3 regions of the Lactobacillus sp. ESL0237 genome follow, and region 1 is predicted to be linked to each of the others. Evidence: riboswitches for the same ligand, from Rfam matches in the RefSeq annotation. Region 1 holds a riboswitch; each other region holds the start of a gene.

Evidence for each region. A riboswitch is a leader RNA that binds a small molecule or an ion and turns the genes downstream of it on or off. The one in region 1 is predicted to bind thiamine pyrophosphate.
Region 2: it holds a riboswitch for thiamine pyrophosphate, as region 1 does, so the genes downstream of both, F5ESL0237_RS01715 (ECF transporter S component) here and F5ESL0237_RS00420 (ATP-binding cassette domain-containing protein) in region 1, are expected to answer to the same signal.
Region 3: it holds a riboswitch for thiamine pyrophosphate, as region 1 does, so the genes downstream of both, thiM (hydroxyethylthiazole kinase) here and F5ESL0237_RS00420 (ATP-binding cassette domain-containing protein) in region 1, are expected to answer to the same signal.

What each region holds. Positions count from the first base shown of each region.
Region 1 is NZ_REHE01000003.1:21,578-28,470, reverse strand. Features, by position in the region: gene F5ESL0237_RS00445 (SLC13 family permease) at 61-1,161, shown strand; gene F5ESL0237_RS00440 (LemA family protein) at 1,255-1,815, shown strand; gene htpX (zinc metalloprotease HtpX) at 1,832-2,728, shown strand; gene F5ESL0237_RS00430 (MucBP domain-containing protein) at 2,778-3,704, opposite strand; gene F5ESL0237_RS00425 (helix-turn-helix transcriptional regulator) at 3,871-4,800, opposite strand; TPP riboswitch at 4,939-5,028, shown strand; gene F5ESL0237_RS00420 (ATP-binding cassette domain-containing protein) at 5,080-6,435, shown strand; gene F5ESL0237_RS00415 (energy-coupling factor transporter transmembrane protein EcfT) at 6,446-6,893, shown strand, end outside.
Region 2 is NZ_REHE01000006.1:17,675-24,567, reverse strand. Features, by position in the region: gene F5ESL0237_RS01745 (PTS sugar transporter subunit IIC) at 1-383, opposite strand, end outside; gene F5ESL0237_RS01740 (PTS sugar transporter subunit IIB) at 402-869, opposite strand; gene F5ESL0237_RS01735 (GntR family transcriptional regulator) at 883-1,572, opposite strand; gene F5ESL0237_RS01730 (GntR family transcriptional regulator) at 1,583-2,299, opposite strand; gene udk (uridine kinase) at 2,670-3,338, shown strand; gene F5ESL0237_RS01720 (tyrosine-protein phosphatase) at 3,401-4,147, opposite strand; gene F5ESL0237_RS01715 (ECF transporter S component) at 4,305-4,883, opposite strand; TPP riboswitch at 4,929-5,017, opposite strand; gene F5ESL0237_RS01710 (M42 family metallopeptidase) at 5,076-6,158, opposite strand; gene hpt (hypoxanthine phosphoribosyltransferase) at 6,359-6,893, shown strand, end outside.
Region 3 is NZ_REHE01000010.1:351,635-358,527, forward strand. Features, by position in the region: gene F5ESL0237_RS07005 (tyrosine-protein phosphatase) at 1-214, opposite strand, end outside; gene glpK (glycerol kinase GlpK) at 230-1,747, opposite strand; gene thiD (bifunctional hydroxymethylpyrimidine kinase/phosphomethylpyrimidine kinase) at 1,891-2,703, shown strand; gene F5ESL0237_RS07020 (type 1 glutamine amidotransferase) at 2,768-3,439, shown strand; gene tenA (thiaminase II) at 3,470-4,129, opposite strand; TPP riboswitch at 4,221-4,324, shown strand; gene thiM (hydroxyethylthiazole kinase) at 4,396-5,184, shown strand; gene thiD (bifunctional hydroxymethylpyrimidine kinase/phosphomethylpyrimidine kinase) at 5,198-6,007, shown strand; gene thiE (thiamine phosphate synthase) at 6,013-6,675, shown strand; gene F5ESL0237_RS07045 (hypothetical protein) at 6,858-6,893, opposite strand, start outside.

The DNA.
Region 1 (6,893 bases):
AAGGCTCAAAATGTATATAGCAATATGATAGATGATTATAACTGTGAAAGGGGACATTTTATGTCCATCTTAAAAAAGATTTTTAGTGATAGAATCTTACAAATTACTATCGTGGTAACGATTATAAGTCTTTTCTTTGCTAGACCACGCTTAGAAGATATTAATTTACATACAATATTTTCTATCGCTACAATGCTAATCATCATTCAAATTTACGCTTACTTACATGTACTCGACGTCTTAGCGTATAAGTTGACTAGCATAACTGACAACATGAAAAAGTTAAACACATTGTTTACACTGCTTTCGATTATTTCTGGTATGTTTTTGGGTAACGATATTACTGCATTAACTCTAATTCCGTTATACTTAAATATTGCTAAAAGATGTGATTTACCGCAGATTTTACCAGTAACCCTAATCGGAATGGGCGCAAATATTGGAGCTGCTTTTACTCCTTGGGGTAACCCCCATAATATTTTTTTAGTTAGTAAATATTCGGTTAATGCAATTGAGTTCTTTTCTTGGTCATTACCTTATCTACTAGCTGCGTTAATAATTACCTTTGTTATTCTATATTTTATTCCCAAAACAAAAATACCAATGCAAAGTGCTAAACAAATTAATATTAGTATTCGGCCAACTGTAATTACTACAGCTGTATTCGCGCTATTCTTTTTAGGTGTTTTTAAAGTTATTAACATTATTATTCCGATGGTTGTCGCAATTATACTTGCTTTAATAATTAATCCAAAAATCTTACTAAAACTTGATTATGCACTACTTTTAACTTTTACGTGCTTTTTTATTTTTATCAGTGACATCCAACAAATTCCCTTAGTTGTTACCTTAATTCACACAATGATTAATTCAGAAAGTTCAACTTACTTTATATCAATTTTATCTAGTCAAATAATCAGTAACGTCCCAGCCACTATATTAGTTGGTAAATTCACACCATATGCTAAAGCACTATTTTTAGGATCAAATATTGGGGGCTTTGGGTCACCAATTGGCTCTATGGCAAATATGCTAGTTTTGAAAACATTTACACAAAATGCAACTGTTTCTCGCAGTGAATTTTTTAAAAAATGGTCTATTATGCAATTTATTAGTTTAATTATTCTTACAGTTGTTGGTTGGATACTACTAATAGTTTAAGAAAATTTTCTTAATCCTTGGATTTAACTTATTATTATTAAAATCAGGTATAGTAAGTTATAATTAATAATAACCTAATTAGGAGGAAAAATAATGTTCAATTTAACTTTAATTGCTATTATTGTCATCATATTATTAATTGCAATTTATATTACACTTTATAACGGCTTACAAAAAGCCAAAGTCTATACTGAAGAATCCTGGAGTCAAATTGATGTCCAATTAAAACGGCGTAATGACCTAATCCCTAACTTAGTCGAAACAACTAAGGGATACGCTAAACATGAACAAGAAACATTAGAACGCGTTATTCAGTTACGCAATCAATTAACTAATGTACCGAGCGATGATCACGCTCAAACAATGAAAGTTTCAAATCAAATTTCAGATTCGTTAAAAACAATTTTTGCATTATCCGAAAACTATCCCGACCTAAAGGCAAATCAAAATTTCTTGAAGTTACAGGAAGAATTAACTAATACTGAAAATAAAATTTCTTATTCCAGACAACTTTATAATTCATCTGCTGCATCATATGACCAAAAACTCTTGACTTTCCCATCAAATATTGTTGCAAAAATACATGGATTCCAAAAAGTTGCTTACTTGCAAACAAATGAAACTGAAAAAGAAGTACCTAAAGTAAAATTTTAAACAATAGGTTAGTGTTATGCTATTTGAACAAATCGCTCGCAACAAACGAAAAACAATAGTTATTATGACTTTGTTTATAATTATTTTAGCTTTAGTTGGCGCTGGTTTAGGCTATATTTTCGGTAATCGACCACTTTTAGGTTTGATTGTTGCCATTATCTTTAGCGTTATTTATATGCTAATTGTCTTACCTAATCCAGCCAATATGGTTATGAGCCTCAACCATGCGCAAGAAATAGATGAACAAAGTAATCCCCAATTATGGCATATTGTTCAAGATATGGCTTTAGTCGGTCGTGTACCAATGCCACGTGTTTTTATTATAAATGATCAAAGTCCTAATGCCTTTGCGACAGGTCGTGATCCTAATCATTCAGCAGTTGCAGTTACACAAGGGCTACTGGATATGATGAATCGTGAAGAACTAGAAGGCGTTTTAGGTCATGAAATTTCGCATATTCGAAATTACGATATCATGGTTTCTACTATTGCAGCTGTCTTAGTTGGTGTTATCTCTTTTCTATCAGGGATAGCCAGTAGATACATCTGGTGGATTGACGACGATGACCACGATAATAATGATAGCAACAATAGTTTGAACTTAATTTTTAAAGTTATTGCTATCTTGTTCGTCTTAATCCTCGGACCCATTTGTGCGAGTTTAGCCCAAATGGCATTGTCGCGAAACCGTGAATATTTAGCTGATGCTTCATCAGTAGAATTAACGCGTAATCCACAAGGTTTAATTTCTGCACTTAAAAAAATTGAAAATTCAGAGCCTATGAAAAAAGCAGACCCTAGTAGTGCCGGAATGTATATTGAAAATCCTCTACATCAACAGCATGGATTGACACATTTATTTGACACTCATCCCCCAACAGCAGATCGAATTGTTCGTTTAGAAAAAATGTAATTATAAAAAGGCACCTTTTTAAAAGGGTGCCTTTTAAATAACTATAAAATTAATTTTTCTTCTTAGACTTAAGACTAGTTAAACTAATCCCAGTTAATAATAAAACAATTCCCGCTACTAAAAGTGATAACTGGGATTGCTTATTTATACCAGTTTGCGGCAACTTGCCTGCAGAGTGATCGTTATTGGGATCATTAAGTCCCTTACCCCTAGTAGAATTGCTTGTAATCTTAGTCTTACTATCAGTCGATTTTTTACCAGTCGGTAAACAATTTTGAGAATGTCCCTGCTGTTTATTACTTGACTTATCGTCTTTTGGAGGAATTACAGATTCATTACCCGTAGAATTAGGTTGTCCGTTCTTAGTATAAATATAAGTTACAATCTGTTCTACACTATCAAAAAATCCAACGGCATTAGTCGGTCGTGTCTTAAGTGTATAACCTGGAATTTCTTTAGCAGTTGAAATATAGCCATCACCCAGATTTCCACTTAAAACTTCTTCAGCGGCAAGTGTGTTGCCATCTTCAGCTTGATATTTTACTATGACATTTGCACCTTTAATTGGTTCGCGTTTATCAACTACCGTATCTTTAGTATAAGTTAAAATTAAAATTCCATCTGCAACAGGAGTTGTAATTTCAATTAAATTATCTTTAGAATCGATTGGCTGATCAGCATATTGCGCTGACTTAAATGTATAACCTGGAATTTGGGGTACTTTAATTTTAGATGTTGAAATTACCTCATCCTTGAACGACGCAATTGGATTACCTTTATCGTCTTGATATTTTACCTTAACTGAATTAGTAGCAGTAGCACCTTCGTATACAGCTACAGCCGGTTTTGGGCTAGATGACAAGGAAGCTGCTGCAGCAACTTTAGTATTAGCAGTTAAGAAACTTAACGCTATAAAGGTAACAGCTCCCAATATTCTTTTTTTACCATCTTTAAAAATGCCTTTTCTTTTGCTCATATCTTGTGTCCTTTCGGCTACACCTATGTGATTTCAATTTAAAGTCATTAACAACCAATTATGCTATAAATATAACTTTGAAAGCGATTGTAGCATATGTATCCAGCAAGCAGAAGTTTATATATACATAATATAACAATAGTTATATAATAAAATTAATATCTCATTATTTTAAGTTGATATTTGCTTGTCTAAATAATTCTGTCCGCATTTGAACTGGCGTTTCATGATAATACTCGTTAAATTTTTTATAAAAAAAAGATTTACCACTATATCCTACTTGAGAAATAATATCTCTAACCGAAATATCGGGGCGTGCTAGTAAGGTACGTGCTTCCTGCATGCGTCTTTCATCAACATGCTCAACAAAACTTTTTCCAGTTTTTTGCTTAACTAAAGTTGAAAAATAATTAGGATTTAAACCAAAATGCTTTGCAGTTTGTTCCAAAGTAATATGAGCAAAGTTTTCATCAATATATTGATCTAGAGTTGTCTCAGCAAATTCATAGTTAACCAGTGGTAGAGCTGATAGCTTTTGATTTCTAATCGTTGTTAAAAATGCCATCATTAATTCTGCACTAATCATTTCACTAGTAAACAAATTTTGGTTTAAATATTCATCAACGATTCTTCTCATCAGTTGGGTGGGTTTGGCTAATTTTGAATTTTTTAAATATAACAACCGCTCCGTCTTAAGAGATAACTTTATTTGGCTAACTATTTTCTGCTCGTCATCATTAAATTTAGCTATAGCATTGAGAAAATTTAAATGATTAGTAAATTCAAATTTAACGATTATATCTTCTTTAGTTTGCCTAGGAACATCATATTCACATTTTGGTTCTAAAAAAACGCTATTTCCTGTTGCTAAACGAATATTTTTTCCATTGATTTTTATGTTTATTGTTCCTGCCACCATAAAAATAATAGTTTGACGAGCAGTTTGATAGCGATGTAGACCAGTATTATGATTTTCAAGATAAATCGTAAATAGATCAAAAGTGCTATTAACTGGTTTGAGACATACCTCATTTGTATCAGTACTTATTACTTGTAAAACACTCGCTAAATATTGTTCCAGCCTAGCTGCTGTCATACCTTCACCTTCTCAATGATTTTATATTATACTTTAATTATATATCAAAAGATTTGTTACTTATAAATTTTTAAAGCAAAAAAGTTTACTTTAATATCATGATCAAGATAGACAGCAAACCATCTTTTAGGTATAATGACACTAATCTTGGGGTGCCGATAAGGCTGAGAACATACCCACTGAACCTGCATGGATAATGCCAACGAAGGGAAAATCACTTGAATTTTACGTCATCTGGTATGAAGCCATGATGACTTTTTTTATACTTAGGAAATAAAATTGATTACTATTAAAAATTTAACTTTTACATATGACCTGCAGAATAAAATTTTAGATAACCTTAGTTTAACCATACCTACAAAAGAATTTTCATTATTAGTAGGACCTTCAGGCTGCGGCAAATCTACCCTACTAAAAATACTTGCAGCACTTTATCCCAAATATGCTGGTCAACTCACTGGGGAAGTTGATTTAAATGGCTTACGAGCTGCGATGCTGTTCCAAAATGCTAGTGAACAATTTACAATGTCTACTCCGCGAGAAGAAATTATCTTCGCTTTAGAAAACCTCCAAGTTGACCGTGAACAATATGCCCAGCGTCTTAAATTGGCCGTTAAATTTACCCAGATTGACCATCTACTTGATCAAAAAATTAATACAATGTCTGGTGGTGAACAGCAACGAGTCGCACTAGCTGTTCTAGTAGCAATGGATGTAGATCTTTATTTACTTGATGAGCCATTTGCCAGTTGTGACCCAGATACTCGGCACTTTTTAATTAACAAATTAGCAGCTTTAAAAAAACAAGGGAAAACTATTCTCATTAGTGATCATCTTTTAAGCAATTATCAAAATATTTGTGACAATATATTTCAATTTCAAAAAAAAGTAATCACTAAGCTAAGTGCAGCAGCCAAAGATAACTTATTGCAAAAAAATAAAGATAAAAAAAATTATCATTTTGCTCTCCCTCAAAGTGAGCAACCCTGTTTTACTTTAACTAATACAAAAATTAGTGAAAATCGATTACTTTTAAACCAAAAGCACTTACAAATTATGGCTGGTAAAACCACCCTCATTACGGGAGCTAATGGCATTGGTAAAACTTCACTTTTTAATGCCCTTAGTAAAATGTTATCCTACGATGGTAGCTTGACTTATTATGACCATGAAATTAGCCAACTATCCGCGCGTAAATATTTGTGGCAAGTTGGGCAAGTTTTCCAAAAAGCTAGTGACCAATTTATTAATATTTCAGTTGCAGATGAGCTTAACTTGAGTAAAAAAAGTCCTAACAACCATTTCTTTACTGACCCAGAAATTAATAAAGCTTTAATTGCCTTGGAATTAGATCAAACATTAGATCAAGCTGTCTATTCCCTTTCTGGTGGTCAACAAAAGAAATTGCAAATTTTATTGATGATCATTGCTAGTCAAGCTGTGCTCTTACTTGATGAACCGCTAAGTGGCTTAGATGATCATTCTGCTAAACAAATCATAAATTTATTAAAGGAGAACCAAGCTCGACAAGGGCAAACATTAGTAATTATTACCCACGACCTTACTAACATTGCGGAGTGGTGTGATTATCATCTTGTTTTTAAAAACCAACAATTAACCTATGTAACGAAATGAGGTGCTCGCATTGAATCCTGGTTTTAAGTTCTTTTTAGCAGTAATAGTTTCTTTAGAGATATCATTGACAACCAGCTTACCTACAAATTTAATCATTATTGGAATAGCAGTAGTTTATTTACTTTTTAATCATGTCAAAATCAAAAATTTACTTTTAACATTACTTTTACCATTAGTAGCAGCAGCGACCATCTTTGCTACTCTGTACTGGTTTACACCTGAACCCAATTTACAGAACGCTCTTTGTTTAGCTAGTAGAATTTATGTCTACACTCTGACCATCTACTGCGTTTTTATTGGAACTACGACCACAGAATTTGCTCGTTGCTTTGAACAAAATTTTCATCTACCAAGTAAATTCGCATACGGCATTTTAGCAGCACTTAATCTTGTTCCCCAAATGAAACAAGCAATTAAAAAAGTCCAAACCGCTGCAATGATGCGGGGAGTTTATTTAA
Region 2 (6,893 bases), on a different contig from region 1:
GCATAATGATCAGCTCGATGAACAAAGTAAGGCAAAATAAAGATAAAGCACAAATTTTTAATTACTAAAACTAGTGATGCAATAGGAATACCAAGCGTTAAAGCAACAGCGGTACTTTTCCCAGCACCGATAGCAAAAGCTGTACCTAAAACACTACCTGAAATAATTTCCGGGGGAATAGCTCCACCAATTGAAAATGAACCTACAAAGGCTAGTTCCAAAGTTGCACCCATAATGATGCCTTGTTGCAGATTTCCTAATACTAGTCCTGTTAATGTGCATGTTACAAGTGGTCTTGATAGCATTGATGAACCTAAAAAATACTCACCATTTCCCAACATTGCAATTAAGGCTAAAATAATTGCTGTTACATAAACATTCATACCTTAAGCTCCTCAACTCTATTTATGAAATTCCCGCTTATCATCATTGGGAACTTGCTTTATCCAAACATCAACCCCACTAGCTTGAAGTTCATCAAGCTGATCTGCTTCTGTCGGAGTTAAGTTAATTGTTTTTGCATAATTTTTAGTTTCAGGTCGTGGTTTAGTTCCACCCAAATTCAAACTTTTGATTTTTTCTCCTGTCCCCTTAATTAATTTAGTCGCATCGGCCACCGATTCAACTACAATTAGCATTTTATACTTATCAGTTACCCCAGAATTAATGGCTTTGATACTATCATCAACCGATTTCATTACTAATTTAGAGTTCTCTGGTTTAGCCAATCGAATAGCTGATTTCCGAAAATCATCCTTAGCAACTTCATCATTAACCACAAAAATTGTATTTACATCTAAACTATTGAACCAAGAAACGGCCACTTGGCCGTGAACTAATCGATGGTCTACTCTTACAAGCTTAATCATTATTTTCCCTCCACTAATTAAAATCAATTGAGTACTTGGTAGTTAAAGCATCTTGTAGCCTGTACTCAATGGCTACAATTTTGCTATCTTTAGTTGAAAAAAGATTAGTTATTTTAAATACTGGCGCTTGTTTTTGGATGCACAACTGCTTGCCTATCTCATCCGTTGCTCTTATTAATTGAAAATCTTGAAATAAGTTCTTGAGTTTTAATTTACCAGAATTAACTGCTTCAATAATTGACATTATCTTTAAGCAAGTGGGATCAAAGTCAGGAAAATATTCTAGGGGTAAAATCAACTTTTCCCATGTTAATTGTCCTTTTATATTGATTACAAACGAAATAAAATATAGCAGTTCATTAGCACTAATATTAAAAACATCAGCATAATATGGACCAACCAACCTTAAATAACTATCTTTAAATTTTATCATGTCTGCTAGGTCAGGAACTGATTGTTTAATGATACCTGTCATTTCTAAGATATTTTGCTTTGAAATTGCTGGAGCAACGAATAAGCCACTGCCCTTTTTTCGTATAACCTTATTTTCTGCTACAAGTTGGTCAATTGCTCTGCGAATAGTTGTTCTACTGACCTGATAATATTCCTGTAATTCCGTCTCAGTGGGCAAATTACTGCCAGGCAAATAATTCTTTTGCGTGATTTTCAACTTTAAGTCCGCATAAACCTCTTTAAATAACACTTTTTTATTCCTACAAATAAGTATAAATATCAGCAGCCGTAAAATGATATTTAAATTTACTGCCAATCAGGTACTGCGTAGTTGCTTCTATCGGGGTAGCACCCTCTAAATAATTAAAACTATCGATGCGATAAAGCGGGGTATCTTTTTTCACCTTTAAAATTTCACTTATTTTTTCATTTGCCAAGCTACAAGCAATATTTTCCTTCCCATAAGCTAAGACAATTCCGTATTTATCTTTTAATAACGCATATAAAGATTTATTAGTAAAATCAATTTCAGCAAATTCTTTAAATTTTGCAGCATTAAAGTACGTAGTTTCATAGGTTAAAGGGATTTTATTTTTTAATCGTACTCGACTTATTTTAATTAATTTCTTTACCGTTGGACCAAAGAAATTAATTAAATTTTTTGGTACAGAAATCAATTCAGTAGTTAGATGGTCAATTTGAATCAGTCGATCATTTATCTCTACTGTCATTGATTCCATGCCAAGCATATTAATATTAATTTTAGTGTTTACAACAATTCCTGTCCTTTCCTTAGTTGAAACTTGATCTGCACTCTTCAACTTTACTAGTGCATGTAACACAGCATTGCGACTAACTCCTAGTTCTTCAGCAATTGCTCTTTGCGATGGCAAAAATTTAGTAGCGGACTTAAATTGAATTAAATCTTGTATATATTCCTGGGCTTGCGTAGCAGCTGTTCTTTCTTTATATTCCATTCTAGCTCTTGGTCCTCTTTTACTAATTAATGTATCTTTTGAAAAATAAACAAGGTTAAAACATGACTACTAAAAACATTTTTTTAAAATATAAATGATAAATAATTATTTTTTGGTACCAAAGATATAGTAATCGCTTTCATTAAATGAGTCAACAGCTCTTGGGGAAACAAGTACACTAGCAAGCAAAATCTAATACACTTATTTCAAAAAAATAAAGCTTATTAAGTTAAGCTGAACCACAAGCAAGTTAGCTAACCTAACAGTTGAGAACTATTTTCCCAATTCTGACTATATCCAAATAAATTTTATTTGCTAAATCAGTATTTTTTACCTAATCAATTGGTAATTCTTGACAAAGTAAAGTAAAATGTTATTTGATAAAAAAAGGAGTGTCTTAATGTCTCAACTTGAAAAACCCGTTGTAATCGGTATAACCGGTGGTTCAGGCAGCGGTAAAACTACTATTGCTAATAAAATTGTGGAACAAATGCAAGAAAATGAGCATGTCTTAATTATGACGCAAGATTCATACTATAAAGATAACACCGGGGTGCCAATGGATGTACGCTTAAATATTAACTACGATCATCCAGATGCTTTTGATGTTCCCCTTTTGACTAAGCATTTGCAAAGTTTATTACAACATAAACCTATTGAGATGCCAGTTTATAATTTTAAAGAACACACTCGTAGCAGCGAAACAATTCATACTGAACCCGTTGATATTATTATACTTGAAGGAATTTTAGTTTTATCCAGTAAAAAAATTCGTGACTTAATGGATATTAAAGTTTACGTTGATACTGATGACGATATTCGTTTTATTCGCCGACTTGAACGAGACATTGAAGAACGTGGGCGCTCAATTAATTCAGTAATTGAACAGTATCTTGACACAGTTAAGCCGATGTATCATCAATTTATTGAACCCACTAAACGTTATGCTGACATCATTATTCCAGAAGGTGGCACTAATGATGTTGCTATTGATATGTTGACAACCAAAGTACATTCTGTTCTAAATAAAAAGGGCTGATTCTCCTTTATGTTCGAGATCAGTCCTTTTTGCTACTAAGTTATTTGATGATTATTCATTAATTATTCCAAATAAGTACCTTGCATTTTTTCCTTAAAATTAGTTGGCAACTTCAACCCATTTACCAAGTAATTATCAAAATCCCCATAATTCTGCTCAATTGTTTTAAAATAGCATTCTAAATACGAAGGCTGTACAGTTAGTGCTGCCTTTACACTTTCAAGTTGAACTGCATCTAACTGTCCTTTTAAAAGATTTAAAATTTCGTTATTAGCTTTGCTTCTTGCTTCAATTGTCTTTAAATAATCAGTAAAAATATCATGATTACCAACACCCAAACACTTTAAAATTAACGCTGCTGCAACACCAGTACGATCTTTTCCCGCAAAGCAATGGAAAGCTGTTGGTACGGGATTGTCAACTAGAGTCAGCAAAAATTGTTGATATCCCTCACGCGCAGAATTTGTTAAAGCTAGTTGCTTGTATGTAATTAGCATATTACCTGCAACATCCCCATTAGCAGAAATAATTTCATCAAGACTAGCTTGGTTAGTAGCAGCATCTGCTAGAACATCTATCGTAATATAAGTTAATCCATTCCAAATATAATTTGGATATTCTTTTCGTTCATCAGCACCACGAAAATCTATTAATTGCTTAATTTGATATTTATTTCGGACGGCCTCCTTTTGCTCTAAAGATAAATCAAATAACTGTCCACACCGAAAAAGCATATTTTCTTTTACTTTTTTCCCATTTGCACCGACATAACCGCCTAATGAGCGCCAGTTCGTAATATCTTTTACCATAATTCCCCTTATCTATATCTAATATATCCGAATTATTCTTTTTATCAAAAAATTTACTCGAGCTAGAGCCAAATTTCAACCAAAACAAAAATAGCCGCTAACTGTTTTATCTGCTATCAACCTTTGGACAGGATAAGTTGCAACTATTTTACTCTAATTAACTTATTTTTGGCTTTACAGCACGTTCAAACATATTAATAATTAATTTAACTAAAATACCATCAAAAACAACAGCTGAAATCAAGTTAGTAATAAACATTGTTATTTGTAGTACAAGACTAAATTTTGACCAACCATAAAGCACATATGACAAAATAAAGCAGCCCAAGCCAGCAAAAATTGCTCCTGTTATCACACTTGCCCAAGAAAATTTCTGATAGCGTTCTTTTTTAGGGAAAAAGCCAATTTCATTTAATGCCCCCTGTAGAATACCAGATATAATAGTCGTTGCTCCCCATTGTCCCCCAATCGCCATTTCAACAACTGCCGCTAATAATTCACCAATAGTACCAGACCCAGCAGTTGGCACAAAATATATTGCTAAAGGCGCAGCCATGAGCCACAAACCTGTAAAAACTGTATCAACTACCGGTGCAAAGCCTGTTGGAATCAAGGCCATTTTAATTAAATTATAGGCCCAATTGAAGCCATAAGTGTAAATCACACCCATAATTATTCCGATTAAAGCAACTAAAATAATTGATTTAGTATTCCACTTTGATGATCTTGTAAACATAAAAATACTCCTAAATAACTATTAAGTCATTAGGAGTACTTAGTAATTTACTCTGTTACACTTCCCTAACGCAGGAATTATCCCGTTCAGGTTCAGAGGGTATTTCTCAGCTATATGCACCCCTAGTGACTTCTTCTGTATTATAGCATAATCGTGTAGCCTTTGCTTACACGATTTTATTTTATTAAGTATTTAAAAATTACTAAAACTAGCAAGCTTTTCCTCAGTCATGTCACGAATAATTGCCACTGCTAAATCAACTGCAGCCTTAAAATCATGGTATGCACTGAAGCAATATGGTGAATGTTCATATCGTACAGGTATACCAATCACAATAGTAGGTGCACCATTTTCATAGTAAATAGCGGCTCCATCTTGTCCCCCACCAGTACGAACTGAGCGCGTATAAGGAATATGATTTTTATCAGCTACATCGCAGGCATACTGTTGAAATTTAGGATTAGGTAAGAATGAGGTATCCATGTCACGTAGCATCGGTCCTCTTTTAAGACCAGTTTGAGATAACCAGTCAGGGGTAAAAGTATCATCAGCTGGACATGATTCTAGTACAATCGCCAAATCGGGTTTAACTTCCCTAGCTGTTACATACGCACCTCGTAACCCAACCTCTTCTTGACTTGAAAGAGCAGCAACGATATTAAAGTTTGTTTGTTCATCTTTTAATTCTTCAAGAACATCCGCCATTGCGGCTGCACCAAAGCGATCATCAAAATCTTTACCAAAAAACAAACCTGTCTTATCATTATATTCGCATTTTACATCAACGAAAATTGGACAGCCAGTGTCAATTTTGTAATCATTAATAGTTTCTTCGCGTGAGCTTGAACCAACATCAATCGACATGTCAGCAACATCTGGAACATTGTTACGCTCTGCTTCAGTCATAAAATGAGGCGGTTTAGTTGCCACTACTCCTGGAATATACTCACCATCACGATTTCTAATTTTGACACGTAAAGCTGGAATATTGTATTTAACCCAGCCACCAAGTGGAACAAATTTGATTAAGCCATTAGGCCTTACAGCCTGTGTAATAAAGCCAACAGCATCTGAATGTGCATCAAGCTGGATTATTGGACGGTGAGCTTTATTTTGCTTTTTAGCTGCATAAACATTCAACATACCATCAATTTTAATATCAGCGTAACTCTTCACAGTTTCTGTAAACAATTTAACAAATTCTTCTTCAAAGCCAGAGGTTGCGTTTGCATCTGCAAAGGCTTTAAGCATTTTAATTTCTTCTTCTTTTTTCATTTTTTAGCCTTTCATTTTTTACTATTATTCTTAATTGTAGCAAAATTTATATTAAGAAAACTACAATTTAAATTAAACTTCATTTTTAAATAAAAACCTTGTATAGACAAAAAAAATTAAAACTATCTACTATTTCATCTAGAAAATGATATAATCGACTTTATTAGAAATTTAAATTGTTTAAAGTGAAAGGTAAATAAATGCCGAAAAACGACAATATTAACAGTATTATTGATCATAAGTTGTTTACCGAAGATGATATTCACGAAATGTGCGTCAAATTAGGCAAACAGTTAACCCAAGACTATGCAGGCAAGCAACCACTGATTGTTGGTGCACTTAAAGGTGCAATTTTCTTTTTAACTGACCTTGTTCGAGAAATGGACGTTAAAGAAGAAATTGATTTTCTTGATGTATCCAGCTATGGTAATGAATTAGAATCATCTGGCAAAGTGGACCTTATTTCAGACCTGCAAACCGATGTTAAAAATCGTGACGTTCTGATTGTTGAAGATATTGTTGACACAGGATTGACTTTAAAATATGTGAAAGATTTGCTGAAAAAACGTGGTGCCAAAAGTGTCAAATGCTGTGTTTTACTGAATAAAGAAACTAATCGTAGAACTGACGTTGAGATTGAATATTACGGCTCAAAAGTTGGCAATGAATTTGTAGTTGGTTATGGTTTAGATTTTATGAATTTTTACCGTAATTTACGTTTTATCGGGGTACTTA
Region 3 (6,893 bases), on a different contig from region 1:
GCGCAGTATTTTTTTCGTATTGCGAACGCAAATCACAATCAGTAGTAATCCGCAATTGGGCTAATTTTTTTTGATCACTTGCGCTTAAAGAGCTGAGCGAATCTGAGCGATAAATTTTATTCCATTTAACTGTTTGTCCATTTTCATTTTGATAGCCACCAATATCTCTAAAATTTAGTGGTCCATCTAATTTAATGATTCGTTTGTGTGCCAACTTACTCACTCTTTCCTACTTGTTCAATGCTTCTTCACCATGAGCAAAAACTTGCGTAGCTTTAACCGCCCTTTTCCATCCTTGATACAAGCGGTTGCGTTCTTCCTCTACCATTTGGCATTCAAAAGTTTTGCCCACAACAAATATATCTTTTAATTCATCAAGATCTTTCCAATATCCTACTGCCAGCCCTGCTAAAAAGGCTGCGCCTAAAGCAGTTGTTTCTAATGTTTGAGCGCGTTCAATTTTAATTCCTAATAAATCAGCTTGAAATTGTAAAAGATAATCATTATTTGATGCGCCTCCATCTACACGTAAAGTTGGAATTTTGATTCCTGAATCTATCTGCATTGTATCAACTACATCTCTAGTTTGATAGGCTAATGACTGCAGTGTGGCCTTAATAAAATCATTACGATTTGTTCCACGTGTAACCCCAAAAACTGCCCCACGGGCTGCCGAATCCCAATATGGAGCACCTAAGCCAGTAAATGCTGGCACAACATAAACTTCATTTTCAGATTTGGATAACTTAGCTGCTGTTTCAGATTCAGCTGCTGTTTTAACCAATTTCATTGAATCGCGCAACCATTGAATAGCACTCCCTGAAACGAAAATAGAGCCTTCAAGAGCATAGTTAATTTGACCATTAAGTCCATAAGCAATAGTCGTCAATAAATTATTATCCGATTCAGTCGGTTCTTCACCAGTATTCATTACAATGAATGAACCAGTTCCATAAGTGTTTTTTACCATTCCTTTTTTCAAAGCCAATTGACCAAAAAGAGCCGCCTGCTGGTCACCAGCAATACCACAAATTGGTACTTTGCCACCAAAAAAAGTATACGAATTAGTGTAACCATATATTTCAGAATTAGATTTAACCTCTGGCAACATTTTTTTAGGAATATTTAACAATTCAAGTATATCTTCATCCCATTTTAAATCATGGATATTAAATAACATTGTTCTGGAAGCATTCGTATAGTCGGTCACATGAACTGCACCATCCGTTAATTTCCACAACAACCAACTGTCAATCGTCCCAAAAAGCAAGTCACCCTGTTCCGCTTTTTGCTGTGCACCTGCAACATTATCTAAAATCCAACGAATTTTGGTAGCACTAAAATACGGATCAATAATTAGACCGGTTTTTTTATGGATTAATTTGCTATACCCAGCATTTTTCAATTTTTCAGCCAACTTAGTTGTCTGACGAGATTGCCACACAATTGCATTATAAATTGGTTTACCAGTCTTTTTATCCCAAATTACCGTTGTTTCTCTTTGATTAGTAATGCCAATACCTTTAATCTGTTCTGGACGAATTCCTGAATTAATAATCGCATTAGCAATTGTAGTTTGAACTGCATGCCAGATTTCCTCTGCTTTGTGCTCAACCCAACCTGGTTGTGGAAAATATTGCGGAAATTCCTTTTGTGAAGAAGCAACTTTTCGACCTTGATGGTCAATAATCATTGCCCGCGTTGAGGTTGTTCCTTCATCAATTGCCATAATGTAATTTTTCGCCATAAATTGTCCTTTCTATAAGAAAGCGGTTCATCATAATTTTACTACCCCACCTTGCTTTTACAAGAAATAATTATAGCATTGTCCTTATTTTTTAAGTTATACTGTGAACATAAAACTTTTATTTAAAAGAGGATTACATAATAATGAAAAAAGAAATTATTACTCTGACAATTGCAGGGAATGATAGTGATGGTAGTGCTGGAATGACTGCAGATTTACATTCATTTTATGCCCGAAAAGTATATGGTATGGGGCTTTTAACTGCCGCTGTTGCTGGAAACACCACGGGAATCTATGCCCAAGAAGTAATGCCCATTTCATTTATTCAAAAGCAATTTGATGTTCTAAATGATGACTTTGCAATTTCAGCTCTTAAAACTGGAATGCTGGCTAATAAAGAAATTATTACTTGCGTTGCAGCTAACTTGCGTAAATATGATATGGGTAAGATTGTCATTGATCCTGTTATTATGACTAAACATGGCAATACCCTGCTTGACGATGACGCTTACCAAGCTTTCTTAGATGAACTACTACCACTTGCTGATATCATTACACCTAATTTTTATGAACAACAAAAATTAACAGGGCTTTCTTTGGATTCAAAAGAAGAAGTGCTGATGGGGGCAAAAATGTTACAAGCAATGGGAGCGAAGAATGTTTTAATGAAGGGGCGCCACGATAGTCCTTACCAAACCCAAGTAACCGATCTACTGCTGGCTGCTGACGGTCAGGTTTATGAATTTACTAAGCCGTTTATTAATACTGAACGAATTAACGGCACAGGCGATACCCTATCAGCAGTTATTGCTGCTGAACTTGCCAAAAAAATGTCAATTATTGACAGTGTTAAAATTGCTAAAGATTTTACTTATGAAGCAATCGCTCATCCAATTGAAGTTGGCTCAAAATATGGTCCAATTAATCATTTCGCTGCCCAAGAAGATATTGAATAATTATCTTTTGCTCACGCTTTACCTTTAGGATATACTTTAACCAAAGAATAGAGGTAGAGATAAAATGGCAGATAAATCAATTAAAATTGCATACTTATACGAAGACCTAATGAATACCTATGGTGATTCTGGTGATGTCAAAATTATTCGCTATTTACTAAAAAAACAAAATTATACAACTCAAATAGATAATATTTCTTTAAACGATAGCTTTGACGCTTTTGACTATGACTTTGTTTTTTTTGGTGGTGGCCAAGATTTTGAACAAACTGTAGTTGCCAAAGACTTACCACGTCATAAAGATACTTTAACCAACTATATCAATAGTGACGGCCCAATGTTAGGTGTTTGTGGGGGCTATCAATTAGTTGGTACTTATTACAAAACTAATTCTGGCATTACAATTAAAGGACTAGATATCTTACCCTTCCACACCGTTTTTAAGTCAGATAAGCGAATGATTGGTGATACTAGGTATCTGAGCGACTGGGGTGAAGTTAGTGCCTTTGAAAACCATTCAGGACAAACATATTTTGATGATAAAGAAAAACTGCATCCTTTAGGCAAAATGATTGAAGGTTATGGTAATAATCCCCAAGATAAAGTCGAAGGGCTACGTTATCATAACTTTATTGGTACTTATTCTCATGGACCATTATTAAAAAACCTTAATGTCGCCCAAGCAATTGTTGACATGATTTTGGCTCGGCATGAAAAACGACTTGCGGCTCAATAAGGAAACTGAACTACTAGCTAGTTCAGTTTTTTATTTCCACTGCTCTTTTGCGTAAGCCATTTGCCAAAACTGTAATTCGTAGTAGCTACTGCGAATAAAAGCTGTTTGCATCATTTGACGATCAGTTGCGGTGGCTTGACTAGCCAAAATATTTATTAATTGCAAAATATGTGTCACATTGACCTCATACCAGTCACTATCATAAGTATCTATCCATGTTTGATAGAGTGCTACGGGTGAGCCAACTTTAGCTAATTTTTGCCCAATTTCTTGATACAACCAATAACAAGGAACAATTGCAGCTATTGCTGGGGCAAAGCCATCACGTTCGAGTGTCAGATACATATGATTGACATAATTATACGCCGTAGGCGCAACCGCTGTTTGTCTAATTTCCATTGGAGTAATTTTTAATTCCGTAAAAAAATCACTGCGGACAGACCATTCGCAAGCCTTAAGATCTGCTTCACTCTGCAATAAAAATTGTTTGATTTGCGGATTACCTGCTTGTTCAGCTAATAGATGATGGAACTTACTAAATTCAACTAAATAATATCGATCCTGCAGTAAATAAAACCGAAATTTTGTTAACGGTAGTTGGCCACTTTGTAATTCTGTAATGAAAGGATGCACCAGACTTTTTTGCCATATATTTTGTGCTGCTTGATGCAATTGCTGCGTGAAACTCATTAATTTGCCTCTTTTCTACTTTATTAATTTTATTCTTATTTTATGCCTATTTTTAATTGTATTAAACAGAAAAAATCATTATAATAGAAAGCGATAACACGAGGGGAGCCCCCATCGCGGCTGAGATGGAACTACGTTCTAGACCCTTTGAACCTGTAAGCTAATTCTTGCGTAGGAACGTGTCAATAACCGTTAAGCTTTGACACATGATAGTGTCAAAGCTTTTTATTTACGCAAGTAGGCTAGTGCAATTGTTGGAGGTTGAAATGAAGTTAAATATTCTCAATGAATTACGAGAAAAAAATCCGGTTGTTTTAAATGCTGCTAATTTTGTCACCGTTCAAGATGTTGCTAATAGTTTAAATGCTATTGGTGCTTCACCAATTATGAGTAAGGAAATTGCCGAAGCCGAAGAAATGGTTAAGATGGCTTCAAGCGTTACCCTTAATCTCGGCACCTTAACCCAGTTGCAAATTGCCCAAATGAAAAAAATAGGCGCTTTAGCTACCCAAGATAAAAAGCCTATCGTATTTGACCCTGTCGCTGTAGGAGCGGTTAATTATCGTCTGCAAACAGCGCAGGACCTCCTCCACAGATTTCCAGTTAGCATAATCCGTGGTAATGCTGGCGAAATTGCAGCTTTAGGGGGTTTTGAATGGAATGCCCGAGGAATTGATGCCGGTTCGGGTTCAGGTAATCTTGACCAAATCACCCAAAAAACGGCTCAAAAATTGGACTGTGTTGTTATTGCTAGTGGTGCAACAGACACAATCAGCAATGGCAAGAAGATTGCACATGTTTACAACGGCACCCCGCTATTTCAAGCCCATGTTGGCTCAGGTGATGTACTATCTAGTATTGTGGCAGCTTTTGCATCAGTTGGGGCTGATCCATTTGAAGCAGCTCAAACTGCCACCTTGGTATTTGCAGCTACTGGCGAATTACTAGCTAAAGACCATCCAAAAATTGGCCCTGGCACGTTCGGTATGCATCTGATAGACTACTTGGCTAAAGTTCAAGTTGCCGATATTGAAAAAATAGCAAAATTTGACTAAAGGACGGCTTTTTATGACTGAAAAAATTAATTCTTTCCCCCAAGTATTAACAATCGCTGGAACCGATTCTGGTGGTGGTGCTGGTATTATGGCCGATCTTAAGACTTTTCAAATGCAAAAAGTTTTTGGTACAGCAGTGGTGGTAGCTGTTACCGCACAAAATACCCTTGGTGTACAAGACTCTTTTTTAATACCATTAGAACTAATTGACGCACAATTTACTTCACTTGCCGCTGATTTTAAGATCCGTGCCTGCAAAACAGGAATGCTTGGCGATGCAGCTCACGTGCATCAAGTTGCTCTTAACCTAAAAAAGTATGATTTTGGTCCCATTACAATTGATCCCGTAATGGTAGCTAAAGGCGGTGCACCCCTGCTAAGTAAGGATGCTGTTAAAACTGTCAAAGAGGAACTTTTACCACTTGCAGATTTAGTAACACCCAACTTGCCCGAAGCTGAAGTACTGACGGGAATTAAGGCAAGCAGCGAAAAACAGTATCCCGCATTAGCTCATGCCTTACAAGAGATGGGTGTGAAAAATATTCTAATCAAAGGTGGTCATGCTGAAAATGAACTAGTACGCGACTATGCCCTCTTAGCCGATGGTACCGATTTTTGGATTAGCAGTCCACGTACCCACACCAAAAGAACTCATGGCACCGGTGACACTTTAGCTGCAACAATTACAGCTCAGCTCGCTCACGGTCAAACTTTAAGTGCTGCAATTAAACTTGGTAAACAATACGTAGCCAAAGCTATCGCAGAAACCATCCAAGTTGGCCATGGTCACGGACCACTTAATCATTGGGTAAAAATAAACTAGGAGAAATTATGCAAAAATTTGATTCCACACAGTTAACCGCATATTTTGTCTGTGGAACACAAGACCTGCCCGCAAACAAAAGTCTACCAGAATTAGTAGAAGAAGCTCTCAAAGCTGGCATTACTGCTTATCAATTCCGTGATAAGGGTCCTAAATCAACTTTGAAACAAAGTGACCGCTTATCAATGGCTGAAGAACTACATCAGCTTTGTCAAAAATATGATGTGCCATTTTTTATCGATGACGATGTTGCTTTAGCCAAAAAAGTTCACGCTGAAGGAATCCATATTGGTCAAGATGATGAAGATATTGCCCAGGTAATAAATGAAGTAGCCGGCCAGATGATTGTGGGCTACTCGTGTTCTACTATGACAGAAATTGCCAAAGGCGACCTTATTGCTGGCATTGATTATTATGGCAGTGGTCCAATTTTTACCACACAATCAAAAGACGATGCTGATCCAGAAATAGGTCTTACTGGTTTAGCTAAACTAGTCAAGCGCACTCGTAGACCAATCGTTGCAATTGGTGGCATTAAGGTTACAGATTTACCAGCAATTGCCCAAACTAATGTAGCTGGCGCAGCGGTCATTTCAATGATTTCCCAAAGTAAAGATATTAAAAAAACGGTTGCAGCAATGCTTACCACCAATTGGCAGCGACAATAAGAACAGTTAGCTTCTTCCTCGTTATTTAAAGTCTTAGCTAACTTCAAAAAAGGCAGTACTATCTTCAGTACTGTCTTTTTTACTTCTTTAAATATACTTCATAAGAGTAGTCTTTACTTTGCTTCAAATTTTTTCAATACTAGGAGGTTTTTAATACGGCTAGGTGCATTGTTACGGCTCTTTTAAATATAATTAATCGAAATTGAGACAAATCTACT